DNA from 2 places in the Pontibacillus sp. ABV4_188 genome. Region 1 is predicted to be linked to the other one. Evidence: riboswitches for the same ligand, from Rfam matches in the RefSeq annotation. Region 1 holds a riboswitch; the other holds the start of a gene.

Region 1 (7,798 bases):
AACTGACTCACGATCTCTATGTATCTCTCCATTTTGTGCTCTAAACGTTGCTGATCCATTCAAACACGCTCCTTACCGTTCGGTTACTACTATAATGTACGAGCGTAATCTGGATTTTGTTTCAAGAAATAGAAAAAGGAGGCCAATTGGCCCCCTTTAAGATTCAACTTATTGTTCAAAAGCCTTATTTAGCGTTGCCATTTCAATGGCCGCAGTTGCTGCTTCGAAGCCTTTATTGCCAGCCTTTGTGCCAGCACGTTCAATAGCTTGCTCGATCGTTTCTGTAGTGATTACACCAAAGATCACCGGTACTCCTGTTTGCATAGAGGCTTGCGAAACGCCTTTTGCTGCTTCTCCGCACACATAATCAAAGTGAGGAGTGGACCCTCGAATAACCGCCCCTAGCGTAATCACTGCATCGTACTTGCCTGTATCAGCCATACGCTTAGCGATCATTGGAATCTCATATGCTCCTGGTACATATGCAACGTCTACATCGTTTTCTGCCACACCATGACGCTTTAGTGCATCTTGAGCGCCTTCGTTAAGTTTACTTGTGATAAAGTCGTTGAAGCGGCCAACAACAATTCCAATTTTCAGTCCTGTTCCTACTAAATGTCCTTCAAATGTTTGTCCCATATATGATTCCTCCTCGAATTAATAGTGAAATAAGTGTCCCATTTTAGATTGCTTCGTACTTAAATAGTGTTCATTTTCTAAGCGTCGGTCCATTTGAATGGGAACGCGGTCAACTACTTCTAAACCGTACCCTTTTAAACCTGTAATTTTCTTAGGGTTGTTCGTGAGTAAATTTAATTGGGTAATGCCAAGATCTTTTAAAATTTGAGCTCCTATCCCGTAATCACGAAGGTCAGCAGCAAACCCTAATTTTTCATTTGCCTCGACTGTATCAAGACCTTGCTCTTGGAGCTTATAGGCATGCATTTTGTTTAGAAGCCCAATTCCCCGGCCTTCCTGACGCATGTATAGCAATACACCTTGGCCAGCCTCATCAATTTGCTTTAAGGCAGCATGTAACTGCGGACCACAGTCACATCGGTACGAACCAAATACGTCACCGGTAAGACACTCTGAATGTACGCGAACCAAGGTAGGTTCGCCGGGCTTAATGTCCCCTTTTACAAGAGCGACATGTTCTTTTCCGTCGATCTCATTTGAATACCCAACAGCTCTAAACTCACCATATTCTGTCGGGAGATTAATTTCAACTTCTCGTTGAACGAGCTTGTCTTCACGATTTCGATATTGGATAAGATCTTGAATGGTAATCATCTTTAAATTATGCTCATCAGCCATCTGACGAAGATCTGGTACTCGTGCCATTTCGCCGTCGTCTTTAATGATTTCACAAATCACACCAGCGGGCTCTCCCCCTGCCAATTTAGCCAAATCTACTGCCGCTTCTGTATGACCAGCTCGGCGAAGAACGCCTCCTTCTTTTGCGAGGAGAGGGAAGACGTGTCCAGGTCGCTTGAAATCTTGAGATTTTGCTTCTGGATTTAAGAGCTGTTGAACCGTAACTGAACGCTCTGCGGCTGAGATTCCTGTTGATGTTGTTTGATGGTCAATACTTACTGTAAAGGCTGTTCCATGTGGATCAGTGTTTCGTTCAACCATTGGGAATAGCTCTAAACGATTAGCCAGTTCTTCTGTTACCGGCGTACAAACAAGCCCTTTCCCATAGGTGATCATAAAGTTGATTACTTCAGGTGTTGCATGTTCAGCAAGGGCAATCAAGTCGCCCTCATTCTCACGATCTTCGTCGTCGCAAACAATGACGACTTTGCCTTGTTTCAAATCGTTTAGCGCATCTTCTATTGAATCGAACATAGTGGTTCACTCCATTTTTTACGGATCATTTAAATCCGTTTTCTGCTAGAAATCCTTCTGTGATAGATGAGGATTTCGCTTGATGCTGTTGCTTGGATAAGAAATTAACAACGTATTTGCCAAGCATATCAATTTCAATGTTTACACGGTCGCCTTTTCCTTTATCACCAAGAACGGTGTGCTCTACAGTGTGAGGGATGAGTGAGATCGTGATGGTGTTTTGATCTACACCAAATACCGTTAAAGACGTTCCATCAACAGCAACCGATCCCTTATAAACAAAATAGTCCATTAAATCTTCCGGAAGCTCAATCGTGTAGTAAATGGCATTGGAATCTTGTTTCTTGCTCGTAATTGTTCCCACACCATCTACATGCCCTGAAACCATATGACCACCAAAACGACCATCTGCTTTCATTGAGCGTTCTAGGTTCACCTTGCTTCCCGTTGTAATCTCACGCAAATTCGTTGCATGAAATGTTTCAGGCATTACATCAAACCGTGCTTCTTGGGAGGTAAAATCCGTTACCGTTAAGCATACGCCGTTCACGGAGATGCTATCCCCAAGGTGGACATCTTCTAAAACGGTCTGAGCTGTTACCGTGATTTCCATTGCTTCTTGTCCTTGTTTGATTCCTTTAACAGAACCCATTTCTTCTATAATTCCAGTAAACATCGTTTCACCTCTAACGGTTAGGTTTAGATACGATTTTCAAGTCGTTGCCCATATGAACAACTTCTTTTATTTGAAGATTCAGAGCTTCCTTGAGCGCATGGATGCCTTGTCCGCCCACTGGAGTCGGGGCATCTTGACCTCCGATCATCTTTGGGGCGATATAGGTGATGACCTGCTGTACAGAACCTGCTCTCAAGAATGCATCATTCACCGTCGCTCCCCCTTCTACATAAATGGAGGTAATCCCCTTTTCTCCAAGCAGATAAAGAGCCTCCTCAACAGTGACATGTGAACTGGCTAAAGTGAGGATCTCCACATGTGGAAAAGCTTTATATTTTTCTCTTTGTTCTTCTGAAACGTTATTCCCTGCTATTAGCCAAGTTGGCGCTTCGGGGTTTTGGATTAGGGGTGTTTCAACAGGAGTGCGCAAATGCGTATCCAGTACAATACGAACGGGGTTCTTTCCTCCATCAGGTAACCGCGTCGTTAGCCGAGGCCGATCTTTTATCACTGTGTTTACACCGACTAAAATGGCATCGTGTTTATGACGATCTTGATGGACATCGGTCCTTGCTTCTTCACCAGTTATCCACTGGCTCTCCCCCGTAACTGTTGCAATCTTCCCATCTAAAGACATAGCGTTCTTAAGAGTCACGTAGGGGGTTTTTGTTGATATATAGTGATAAAAGACTTCATTCAAATCGTCAGCCTGTTCTTTTAAAACATTGGTGACGACTTCAATGCCGGCTTGCTTCAGCTTCTCCACACCACGCCCAGCTACTTGTGGATTCGGGTCAAGGGTAGCAATCACAGCCCGTTTTATTCCTGCTTCTACAATACGATCTGCACATGGTGGTGTTTTGCCGTAGTGACTGCATGGCTCGAGGGTCACATAAATCGTCGCGCCTTCGGCATGGCTGCCGGCCATATTTAATGCATGGACTTCAGCATGGGCATGGCCTGCTTTTAAGTGAGCCCCCATACCAAGCACCGCTCCATTCTTAACGACAACAGATGCAACGGCTGGATTTGGTGAAGTCTGGCCTTTTGTAGCTTGAGCCATTTCTATAGCTGTTCTCATATACTTCTCGTCCTGGTTCACATTTCCACCTCCTATCTCATTCCATATAAAAAACCCTGAGGAAGATACACTTACCCCAGGGTCTCAATTGAGTGTTAAAAAAACGGACACACGTCCAGAATTTTCTGACTACTGCTGGTTTTACACTTTGCACCAGTAAAGTCTACTCCTATTCCTTCTCCCATCCGGACTTTAACCGTCGGCTCTGGTTTCTCACCAAATCAACCGCAAGAGAATACTCTGCGGGTCGCGGGCTAGCAAGACAAAGCTTGATCACCGCCGGTTGGGATTTTCACCCGACCCCGAAGGAATTATTCGATTATCAAGATTCCATTGTACACTTACACTATAATTTATTTTCCAATCTCACGCAACGAAAAAACACCTCTTCAACACTTTATCACAATAAAGTTACAGAGCGTGCCAGACACCCTTCCACTCTGTAAAGTATTGCAGGGCGAAAGGGTGTCTGGCACGCTTCACTCTACTAAAGTGTTCCTTTATTGAATTGACAGTGATGGATCAAGAGAAATCTTCACATTGCCTTGTACCGCTCTTGAGATCATACAACTTGATTCAGCCTTTTCAACAAGCTTCTTTAGCTTTTCAAACTGAGCTTCTGTCGCCTCATGTTTCAAAGAAACCACGGGACGGTGGATGATTTCGTCGTATGAAATGACACCTTTTGTTACATCCACAATGCCTTCTGATGTCATGCTCATCTCATGAAGAGGAAGTTCTGCACGTTCAATCATTGCACCAAGTGTAATGATATAACACGTTGCTGCCGCTCCTAGAAGCATTTCATCAGGGTTCGTACCGATTCCTGGCCCCTCCATCTCTGGTGGGATCGAAATCTCAGTTTTCAGTCGATCCGCCTCTATTTGACCAACAGAATTGCGCCCGCCCGGCCATTCTGCTGTAAGGTTGAAATGATGCTTTGGCATGATGCTGCCTCCTTTAATAAGTAAATCCTATCTATTCCCAACGTACCACACCTCCCCCTCAAAACAAAGTCACCCGCTTTATTACAGTAATGGGCCGCAGGGTGCCAGGCACTCTGCGGTTCTCTAAAGCGCTAACGCGTGCCTGGCACCCTGCAGCACTCTAAAGCATCAACGCGTGTCTGGCACGCTTTAGCCTACTAATATAAGACAGTGCGGGGAAGGGGTTGTATAATGGGAGTACTATGTTTTTGAGAGGGTGTGTGGGTATGAACCGGTATGATGTGATAGTTGTTGGCGCTGGGTTTGGGGGATTAACGTCAGCTGCAATGCTTGCTAAAAAGGGATATTCGGTTGCTGTGCTTGAAGCCTCTAATGAGCTTGGAGGTTGTGCTGGTAAATTTGATCGTCATGGGTACCGATTCGGTGCTGGCGCGACAGTTGGAATGGGCTTTGAAAAGGGCGGTGTATTAAAACGGGTATTTGATGAGCTTGAAATGGATTTACCTCCTATGACATCCTTAGAAACAATCATGAACATTTACACACCACATGATACAATTCATTACTACCAGGAAACAAATCGCTGGTATCAAGAAGTCGACAGAGTATTTCCCACAAACAGCCCAAAAGTGAAACGTTTCTATGAAGAGGTCTTTAAAATCGGCTCTCGCATTGACGAGCTCCTCTTAGATCTGCCTGTATTTCCACCAAACCATTGGAAAGACTGGCCAAAGCTTCTCAAGTACGTCAACTCCAATTCGATCGCACTTACCCCATACATGACTCAAACGGTAATGGATCGACTTAAATCTTATAACCTTCATCAAGATGAAACATTTATGTCCTTCTTGAATGGACAGCTGATGGACAGTGTTCAAACGACCGCAGACCAATGTCCGGCTTTCCTTGGATATGCAGCCCTCCAAACGTTTCATAAAGGCGCTTTTTCTGTACAAGGGGGACTTGCTACTATAGCTGAGAAATTAGCGGAGTCCATCAAAGCAAACGGCGGAGAAGTCTTACTTAGAAGACCCGCAATTCATATTGTTCCACAAGAGGACCGCTGGGTGGTCAAGAGCCGCAGAGACCGTCAGTACGAAGCTTCTAAAGTCGTGTTGAATAACTCTCTTCATAACTTCCACCAACTATTCGACCAAGAGGTTCATAAACAATCTGCCATCAAAAAAGATGACCTTACTTCTTCCTGGGGAGCGTTTATGCTTTATTTAGGAGTAGATGACATCTTTCCAGAGGATGTGTTGTATCATCAAATCATCCAGGATAAAACGAAGCCACTGTCAGAGGGAAACCAGTTCCTTCTCTCCCTATCAAGTAAGGACGACACGCGAATGGCCCCTCACAGTAAAAGGGCGATCACGATCTCCACTCACACAGAAGTTGCACAGTGGTGGAAGCGGGATGACTATGAAGATTTAAAAGAGCGATATACCGAACGCATACTAGACGGGATTGAAACCCATTTCCCGGACTTCAGATCTCACATTAATGTCTTAATGCCTGGTACACCGGTAACATTTGAGAGATTTGTTAAACGAGATAAAGGTCGTGTAGGTGGCTATATCCCAAATGGAAGGTTCAGCTGGTTACAACACCAATCTGTTTATACAGGTCTTCAGGGCATTTATGCATGCGGAGATACTGTTTTTCCAGGAGCAGGAACGCTTGGAACTTCTCTATCTGGATGGATGGTAGCTGAGGAAATTCAAAAGGGCTAACACTTGCAAGAAGCACATGTGTTAGCCTTTTTTACTTGTATCTAAGGATAGCCAGTTCATAAGAACGAGGAGAATACATAAAGCAGAAAAACTATAATAAATAACTCCTGGCATTTCTTTCATCATAACAGCAATTACAGGAGGTCCAGCAGCTACCCCAACAAAACGAATACTACTATAAATGGATGTAATCGTTCCCCTCTCCTCCTTAGGGACCCCCTCTGTAATGAACGCATCCATGCATGGTAAAGCAATCCCAATCCCAGCCCCCGCTACTGACAAAATCACTAAAAATAGCGCTAAACCGGTGTTACCCCCAACGAACAAGAAGCTCAGTGCAGCGATGCTATTGCCCGCTACAATCAACCACTTCATCATGACTTTATTCTCTCCGATTTTACAACCTGACGTGTAAGATGCAATGCAGAGAAACAGAAGAGGAACGGCTAAGTATAGACCTTTTGCATATCCCAGCTTCTTAAAGTCATCTTCCAAAACACTAGAGAAATGAAAAAGCAACCCAAATAATATAAACATAAGAACGCCACCCGTAGCAAAAACGGAAAAAATCCAGTGCTTATTCTCCATAATTAAATCTTTCGTATTCTTTATAAACTTACGCAGCGTTGACTTATGTTCTTTTTCCTCTTCTTTTGGAACCTTAACAAGAAATATGACTAGTAAAATGGAAACCAAAGACAGAATCGGTATAAACAAGAACGGAAGGTACCACACCACAACAGCTAAAAAAGCCCCTAAAACAGGACTAAGAACTTTCCCGAATGTATTGGCCGTTTCAATGATCCCAAGCCCTTTACTTATCTCCTTTTGATCTTTGAACATATCTCCAACTGTCGGGATGACGACCGGAAATGCTCCTGAAGCTCCAATGCCTTGTATGAATCTACCTACTAAGATCAGCCAATACGGATTCGGTAATGACCAAGCGGCAAAAGTAGCAATCCCCCCTCCTATCGCTACCATAATAAGACTCGGAATGATCACTTTTTTCCTCCCCCATTTATCAGAGAAATATCCGAACACAGGTATAAGCGGAATGGCGATGACTGAATAAATTGTGATCACCAAGCTAGACTGAAATGAAGTAATATTCATCTCACGCTCCATAAGAGGCAGAACAGGAATTAACATAGAATTTCCAAGGGTCATCATAAGAGGAATCGATGCCAGAGCCAATAAGTCCCACCGTTTGTCCTTCATACGCATTACTCCTACTATTAAGAAATTGTTCTTACAGCTAATTTGTGTAGAAGAGAGCCGGTTCCATACCCATCATTTATTGGAATTTCACACATTTGCATAACGTTATTCACAAGAAGACCAAACTCAGAGATGATACAATGGAGGAAAAGGAGAGGATTTGCTTGAAACAATTATCACACGAAGCATTTAAAAGAGCTCGTAACTGGATCATGATGAAGGGCCGCCCCCTTGAACAGGCGCTTTTCGCATACGAATTTGAGGACGGAACAGCGGATGAAGTCTT
Region 2 (7,798 bases), 690 kb from region 1:
ATTGCTTCTATGTTATGCGGCTATTTATACACAGGAGGCCCTTATCCAATAGCTTACACACCTTTTGGTGAGCTTGTTTCTGGATTCTTTATGGGAACAGTTATCATAGGAATCAGTTACTACATTCAAACAAATATGGTAACAGCTCAAGTTGTTCTTATTTCTATTCCTGTAGCCATTTTAATTGGTGCAATTCTTCTTGCTAACAACATACGTGATCTAGAAGGAGATCAAGAGAACGGACGTAAAACACTGGCCATACTCTTCGGACGTAAAGGAGCTATTCGCTTCCTTGCCACGTTGTTTGGGTTAGCTTACGGATTAACAATGATTTATATTGCAATTGGCTTACTTCCTTTATGGTCTCTGATCGTATTGATCAGTTTAGCTAAACCAAAAGGAGCTGTTGAAACATTCTCCAAAAACTCAACTCCTTTGGCAATGATGCCAGCTATGAAATATACAGCTCAGACCAATACAATCTTTGGCTTTTTACTTGGCCTTTCGCTATTATTTCAATTTATTATACCCGTATCATGGTAAAAGGAAGCAGAATAACACTTTGAAGTGCACTCATCGTTCTGCCTAAATGAAATAAGTAACCATAATAGCTCATCATTACTCAATGCTCCCCTCTAAGTAGACAGTTTAAATTAATAACTGTTGCCTTGGAGGGGAGTATTTTTATTTGAAGGCAGGATTGTCTACACCATAAGAGGAATACAGATAGAAGAACCGTTATGTTTGATTCTAGATTGAAAAGGAAATAAAAAAGAAAGGAACGATAATATGAATTTAACTGCTAAAAATACATTATTGGGAGCTTTAGGAATTGAAGAGGTAGAGATGAAGAAGGAACGTGTCGTTTTATCTATGCCTGTAGATGAACGTACCCACCAGCCTCTTGGTTTTTTACACGGAGGGGCGAGCGTCGCTCTTGCGGAAACAGCAGCAAGTATTGGTTCTATTCTGCACGTTGATATGGAAGAATATAATGTATTCGGCATTGAAATAAACGCCAACCATATTAAAGCGAAGCGAAGCGGGACTGTTTACGGCATTGCGACTCCAACACACGTTGGGAAAAGTACAATGGTTTGGGAAATCAAAGTAGTCGATGAAGAAGATGAACTGATTTGTCTCTCACGCTGTACCGTCGGTGTTGTTCCTAAGAAGTAATAACCTCTCCTCCTCCCTCATTTGAAAGGAGAATTCACGATGTTATCAGATAAGCAATTACAAGAACTTAAAAAGCAGCTACATGTTATGAAAGAAGAAGCGGAAAAGGAATACCATAATCATGATGGGTATCTAAATGAAGATGAGGACCAAGGCAACTCTGTTGGGGAATTATCAAATGTAAATAGCCACCCCGGAGATCTTGGCACAGAGAAATTTGAGCGAGAGAAAGCTTACACACTTAGCGAACATGCTGAAGAACAGCTTGAAGAGATTAATGCAGCACTTGAACGTATGGAAAAAGGAACATATGGCTATTCCGAACATTCCGGTAAACCCATCCCATATGAGCGACTACAGGCGATGCCTACAGCTCGATACTTGGTTGAAGAACAAGAACAATCCTCTTAATGGAAAAGGCACATATGAGGCAAGCTATATAACAACATAAGTTGTGTAGCTTGCCTTCCTCTTTGTCCAATTCATTTGAAAGGAGCAAGAGAGAATGAACAAAGTAGTAAAAGGAACTCTACTCTTCTTACTTATTTACGGGTTATTTAGCATAGCAGGATTCTTGTTTCCCATTGATCAAGAATGGTATAACAGCTTAGACAAGCCTTCCTGGACTCCATCAGGGTCTACAATCGGAATCATTTGGGCTGTACTTTTCGCCTTTATCTCACTATCTATTGTAATGGCGTGGAGTTCGAAAGGAGAAAAACCGTTTTCTCCACTGTTTTGGGTCATCTTATTGATCAATTATGTCACGAATCAATTATTTAGCTTCTTCCAATTTGAGATGAAAGACTTACTACTTGCGACGGTAGATACTTTTTTAGTCGCCGTTACATCCGGCATCCTGATCATTTTAATCCGAAAGTACAATAAGGTTAGCCCATGGCTCCTTGTGCCATACCTTCTTTGGACAACGTTTGCGACCTATTTAGCCTTTACTTTTTATCGGTTAAACCCAACCGAAACATTCCTAATGTAGGCAACAAATCCCTCATTATCTTTGTAAACGTTTAACAAATCCATTAAAATGTATGAAGAAGTTATTGATTCTATTTAAACTTCTTGTTTAAATAGAAAAAAGAATCATGTTAGAGTAATACTCTAGGGAGAATGACGGCCCTTGAATATGGGTATAGATAAGGAAACCCTTGGCCTGAATCTTGACACAAACGTAACACAAAACACAACTACTTTTCACTAGGAAGGGGAACTTCTCATGGCTGATGAAAATATGAGCAAAGATTTAGTAAATGCTGCATTTGAAAAGAAAAATGCAGAGGAAGAACAGCAACAACAGCAAGAAGAAGAAAAAATAAAAGAAGAAGACAAAGCAACCGAAGGCGATATTATTACCTTCCAAAGAGACGGCCAACAGTTAGAAGCTGTCGTAACTTCTTCTAAATTAGAAAACTCAGTTGTTTGCGACATGACCATCATGGACGATTTTCATGAGCGTAATTTAGACTTCGAGAAAACCGTTGTCGCTCATACAAACTACAGCATTAAAAAACGCCGTGACGTTTAGGTTCAACCATAAAGAGCATCCCACTTCTAAAGTGTGATGCTCTTTTTATCAATCACTATATTTGAGACGGTCCGTTACAGAAAAGGCTCTCGGCCCACACGCGGAAGGCAAGTAGTTTTCCAGCCCACCATACTCCACACACTATCGTTAACGGAACATACTCCCAGCTTCGAGTATTCAAATATACAAATAAATCCCCTGCATCATTGATGCAGGGGATTTATTTATATATCTATTGCTATGCAGCTTTAATTGATTTCGTTTGTTTTTGTTCAAACCATGGCCTCATTTTTACGAATAAAGGAACAAAGAGCATTCCAACGATCATGCCTTTTACAGCATTAAATGGCATAATAAAGGCTGTTATATAAGCCATTTTGGAGTCTGCTATTTCAAAGCCCATCAACCATGTATAGGCTGGTAGAATGACAAGGTAATTTAATACAGACATACCGAGTGTCATTACGATCGTACCTGTTACAAGACCAGATACAACACCTTTTACACTCTTGAAACGGTGATATAACAAGGAAACTGGCAAGATAAACATGACTCCAGCTAAGAAGTTAGCACTTGCCCCAATAGGATCTCCACTTCCAAGCATAAAGTGAAGGCCATTTTTCATAGCTTCCACAATAATACCGGCTACCGGTGAGAATATTAATGCCGCAAATAAAGCGGGAACATCACTAAAATCCACTTTTAGAAAACCTGGCAAAAATGGAAGCGGGAAGTCCAACAACATTAATAATAGTGATATGGTGCTCATTAACGAGAGCGTAATGAGCTTAAATAATTTGGATGACTGACCTCTTGGTTTCATCATCGATCTCCTCCTTCATCTTTACTCTCGATTCACATCCCAGATGAAGGTGAGCGAATAATCCGCTATAGTGCATTCCATCAAAAAATCCCTCAAGCATATAGTAGCTTCAGGGTTGATAAAAGACCATAGAGAAATATAGGTATCATATATACCTATTTTCGCTCTACATCTTCTCCCATCCAGACTGTAACTGTCGGTCCCGGATTCTCACCAGGTCCACCGATCGGCACATATATGCACCAAGCGGGTCACGGACTTAGAACACCAAGTGGGTCCCTCACCGTCGGTCGGGAATTTCACCCTGCCCCGAAGATGGAATCGTGTTTAGTTGAGTACAATTCTCATTATAACTTCTCATTAAGGATTTGAACAGCAAAATGTTTCACAAAATGAATATCCATTCATTCCCCCTCCACCATAGCTATTCTTAAAGGTACTTTGCTCAAGCATTATAGTATGTACCCGTTAGCCAAATGGTGAGCATATATGGATATTCACAGTATTTTAATATCTGTAACGGCATGAATGTCTATCGATAATTCAGACTTGCATACTAACTTTATAACCCTCATTTTCTTATTCTCCGTCTCAAGAGCAGAAATTTTCACACTTTCTTCACGTAACGAATCACCATAAAGGTAATGAAGTTGAACAGGAAAAGAATCGTTCAAGGCTCTCCTTATTAAAAAATCAATTTCGACAGCCTTATCCATTGGGATCAACCCTTTCTTCACCCGTTCATCCTCTTTCCAGACTTCTTTCAACATTGCAATGTGTTCTGTTAACATCAAGCTAGTCCACTTCATCGTCCCCCGGTCTTGACTATTTCCTTTCTCCACAACTACCCCTCCATTAAAAAGAACATATGTTCCCATTATACATATAACCCTATCAAAAAAACACCTACTATTTAAAATTTATAAAGGAAAGACCCCGAATCACTCTTGTCGTGACCCGGGGTCTCCTATCCCTTCTTCATAATCAATCTTCTAACGGATTAAGACTTTCTTGACCCGTCATGTTTTCAATCATAGTAACTAGAAGATCAATTTCTTCATCAATGTCCTGTATGCTCGCTGTTTCGACTGGCGAATGCATATAACGTAGTGGCAATGATACAAGACTAATGGGTACACCTTTCCCTGTCAGACGCATTTTATCGGCATCAGTTCCCGTCATACGAGGAGTCAGTTCATATTGAACGCTCATCCCTTTAAACCTCGCCGCTTCTTCTAGCAAACGGTTTATCTTTATGTTAATCGGCGCACCTTTCGCTAATACAGGGCCACCTTCTAGCTTAATATCCCCATGTTTGTTCTTATTCACATAAGGATAATCTGTCGCAAATGTTACATCAACTGCAATCGCCATAGTCGGTTCAAGACCAGCAGCTGCGAAATAGGCACCGCCCATATTCGTTTCTTCGTTCACTGTACTCGCTGCATACACACCAACATTAATATTCTTCTGAGACAGTTTCCTCAATACTTCTGCTACGATAAAAGCTCCCGTACGGTTATCCAACCCGCGACCTGATATGTATCTGTCCATCATTATTTCTGGTTCACGCTTATATACAGCAAGATCGCCAATCTGAACGAATTTCTCCATTTCCTCTTTAGATTTAGCTCCACAGTCAATAAAAAGGTCATCAAGACCAAAATCACCTTTTAACCCGCCATGGTGCTGCGCATTTACCCCAATTACACCTGTAATCGTGCCCCCTTGGCCAAGAACAGTCACTTTCATGCCAACAGCCGCTTTTGGATTAATGCCTCCCATTTTGTCAAAATGTAAGAAGCCATGATCATCCACACGGTTCACGACGAGTGCAATTTCATCACTGTGACCCGCCAGAAGGATTTTAAATTCCGCTTCAGGGTTCAACACCCCTATGACATTTCCAGCGTTGTCTGTACGAATTTCATCCGCATATGGCTTCACGTATTCGATCCATTTCTTTTGGATCTCCATCTCCATACTTGACGGAGATGGGGTTTGTAATAAATCCATTAAAAAGTTTTGTTCTGATTGTTCCATCCACTATTCCTCCCCAATTGTTTCCTTTATCTTATCAATTTCATCGCCCTTAGACCAATGCTAGGACGTGCCCACCTTTTTATTCTTCCAAAACATATAGAAAGAAGCTCCAAAGATGATCGCATAACCAAGAAAACTTAATGCATCAGGTACTTGATTAAATACTACGATACTGATGACCGCTGAAAATAAAATATTCGTATAGAAAAAGATCGAAATTTCTTTAGCGGGGGCAAATTTATATGCAAGCGTGATTCCAAACTGACCTACCGTCGCAAAAACACCAGCCAACAGCAAATACAAGGTTTGTTGTAGAGACATCGGCTCATAAAATAGTGCCACAAATGGCAGTAACACGACGGTGGAGAAGAATGAAAAATAGAACACGATCGTGTAATACTCTTCTTTATCACCTAAAAAACGAAGAACCGTATAGGCAAGGGCAGCAAATATAGCAGATGAAAGACCTGCCATATAAGGAATGGTTTCCACCGAGAACTGCGGTTTTATAATAAGCAATGTACCTAAAAAAGCAATGATAATTGCAACAACCTGAAACTTCCTAGCCTTTTCATTTAGAAATAGAGCTGAAAAGATAATAAGAAGAAACGGGCTTAACTTATTCAACATATCGGCATCTGACAATACAAGATGATCAATAGAGTAGAAATAAAGCACCATTCCTAGTGTCCCAAGCGAAGATCTTAAAATTAAATATTTCTGGTGTTCCTTTTTACCAAAGAAACGTTCTTTGTTAAATAATACAAAGCCAAATGCTATAAACGCAGAAACAATGTTACGAAACATCGTCTTTTGTACCGCTGGTAAATCTCCGGAAAGTTTAACGAACGTAGACATCATCGCAAATCCGAAAGCAGCGCTTAATAATAGTAGTATTCCTTTGTTTGTATGACTCATGGTATTCCTCCAACGTATGTGCTTCTTGCTGATTGCAAACGTTCGTATCTTATCCTCAACACGCCCCATTGTCAACTATCTTGCCCCTCACCAAGCCCTTTTCATGCACATGAACACGGCTTCCCCTCCGAACCATCCCCAAAAGCCCCTTATATAGAAGACTTGAAGTTGAGGGAATGCTTCCGTTTGCTCAAATTGAGAATAAGGTGGTTCGGGAAATTACTCGCTTTCCGCGGCCCCACACGACGTGGGGTCGTTCGACGTTGTCACAGGACGTGACGGTCTTAGTCGAACTTCCTCTTTTACTAATGAGGCTCCTACTGCCGCAGGAGTCTCGCAATTTCCCGAACCACCTTTGCCATATATAGAGGGGACGGAAGCATGCTACATAAGGGAGGCGTATTGTTGATGCTCCGCCATACTCGATCTAAGAGGACGTTATACAACTTCTGATAAGGGGTGTCTGGGGAACGGGGAGACTCCTGCAGGAGAAAGAGGTCGACGAGACCCCGGAGCGAACGTAGTGAGTGAGGAGGCTCGACAGCTCGCCTGCGGAAAGCGAGTCGTTCCCCAGACACCCCTACCTCTCAATAAACGTAACGGCCTCACACACAATAAAGTGTCTCAGCTTCGAGCCTTCATGAGTACTCCCCTCTTAATTAACAAATAAAAACAAACAAGTTTATTAGAGAATAAAAAAGACCAAATCAAGGGATTTGGTCTTTTCCTATTTTAGGATGCTATTGACTGTGTTCTTTTTGGTTGTTCTCGTTTCACTTTGTGAGGGACCACATTTAAAAAGAGATTTAACAGGATAGCGGTTAAACTCCCTGCTACAATACCATTATCCGTTAAAATTTGAACCTGCTCCGGGAGTTTGGCGAATAGGTCAGGGGCGACGGTTACACCTAATCCCATACCGATAGAACACGCGATTACTAATAGGTTTTCCTGCTCTTTTAAATCAACTTGACTTAACATCTTAATTCCGTAAGCGATCACCATTCCAAACATCGGGATCATTGCTCCTCCTAGAACGGGTTCAGGAATTAATGTCGTAATGGCACCTATGACAGGAAATAGTCCGATTCCAATCAACATAGCGCCTGCAATGTAAATGACGTTTCTTGATTTTACGCCCGAGAGCTGAACAAGCCCAACATTTTGCGAATACGTAGTATAAGGGAAAGCGTTCATGAAACCACCGAACAGAATAGCCAATCCTTCTGCCCGGTATCCTTTTGTAATGTCTTTCTCCTCAATTTTTCTGTTCGTTATATCACTTAGCGCGAAAT

The links. A riboswitch is a leader RNA that binds a small molecule or an ion and turns the genes downstream of it on or off. The one in region 1 is predicted to bind FMN.
Region 2: linked by a shared signal. The riboswitch ahead of ACYX4O_RS16315 (ECF transporter S component) and the one ahead of ribD (bifunctional diaminohydroxyphosphoribosylaminopyrimidine deaminase/5-amino-6-(5-phosphoribosylamino)uracil reductase RibD) in region 1 are both predicted to bind FMN.

The regions. Positions count from the first base shown of each region.
Region 1 covers NZ_CM149975.1:3,869,819-3,877,616, forward strand. Annotated here, with positions in the region: gene ACYX4O_RS19420 (DUF4003 family protein) at 1-59, opposite strand, end outside; gene ribH (6,7-dimethyl-8-ribityllumazine synthase) at 169-639, opposite strand; gene ACYX4O_RS19430 (bifunctional 3,4-dihydroxy-2-butanone-4-phosphate synthase/GTP cyclohydrolase II) at 658-1,851, opposite strand; gene ribE (riboflavin synthase) at 1,877-2,527, opposite strand; gene ribD (bifunctional diaminohydroxyphosphoribosylaminopyrimidine deaminase/5-amino-6-(5-phosphoribosylamino)uracil reductase RibD) at 2,538-3,608, opposite strand; FMN riboswitch at 3,778-3,922, opposite strand; gene ACYX4O_RS19445 (OsmC family protein) at 4,109-4,555, opposite strand; gene ACYX4O_RS19450 (phytoene desaturase family protein) at 4,822-6,291, shown strand; gene ACYX4O_RS19455 (MFS transporter) at 6,313-7,512, opposite strand; gene ACYX4O_RS19460 (hypothetical protein) at 7,677-7,798, shown strand, end outside.
Region 2 covers NZ_CM149975.1:3,184,495-3,192,292, forward strand. Annotated here, with positions in the region: gene ACYX4O_RS16290 (1,4-dihydroxy-2-naphthoate polyprenyltransferase) at 1-543, shown strand, start outside; gene ACYX4O_RS16295 (hotdog fold thioesterase) at 790-1,179, shown strand; gene ACYX4O_RS16300 (TraR/DksA C4-type zinc finger protein) at 1,219-1,590, shown strand; gene ACYX4O_RS16305 (TspO/MBR family protein) at 1,685-2,173, shown strand; gene ACYX4O_RS16310 (YkvS family protein) at 2,411-2,719, shown strand; gene ACYX4O_RS16315 (ECF transporter S component) at 2,958-3,545, opposite strand; FMN riboswitch at 3,709-3,863, opposite strand; gene ACYX4O_RS16320 (YolD-like family protein) at 4,040-4,384, opposite strand; gene ACYX4O_RS16325 (M20/M25/M40 family metallo-hydrolase) at 4,527-5,585, opposite strand; gene ACYX4O_RS16330 (DMT family transporter) at 5,646-6,503, opposite strand; gene ACYX4O_RS16335 (nucleobase:cation symporter-2 family protein) at 7,236-7,798, opposite strand, start outside.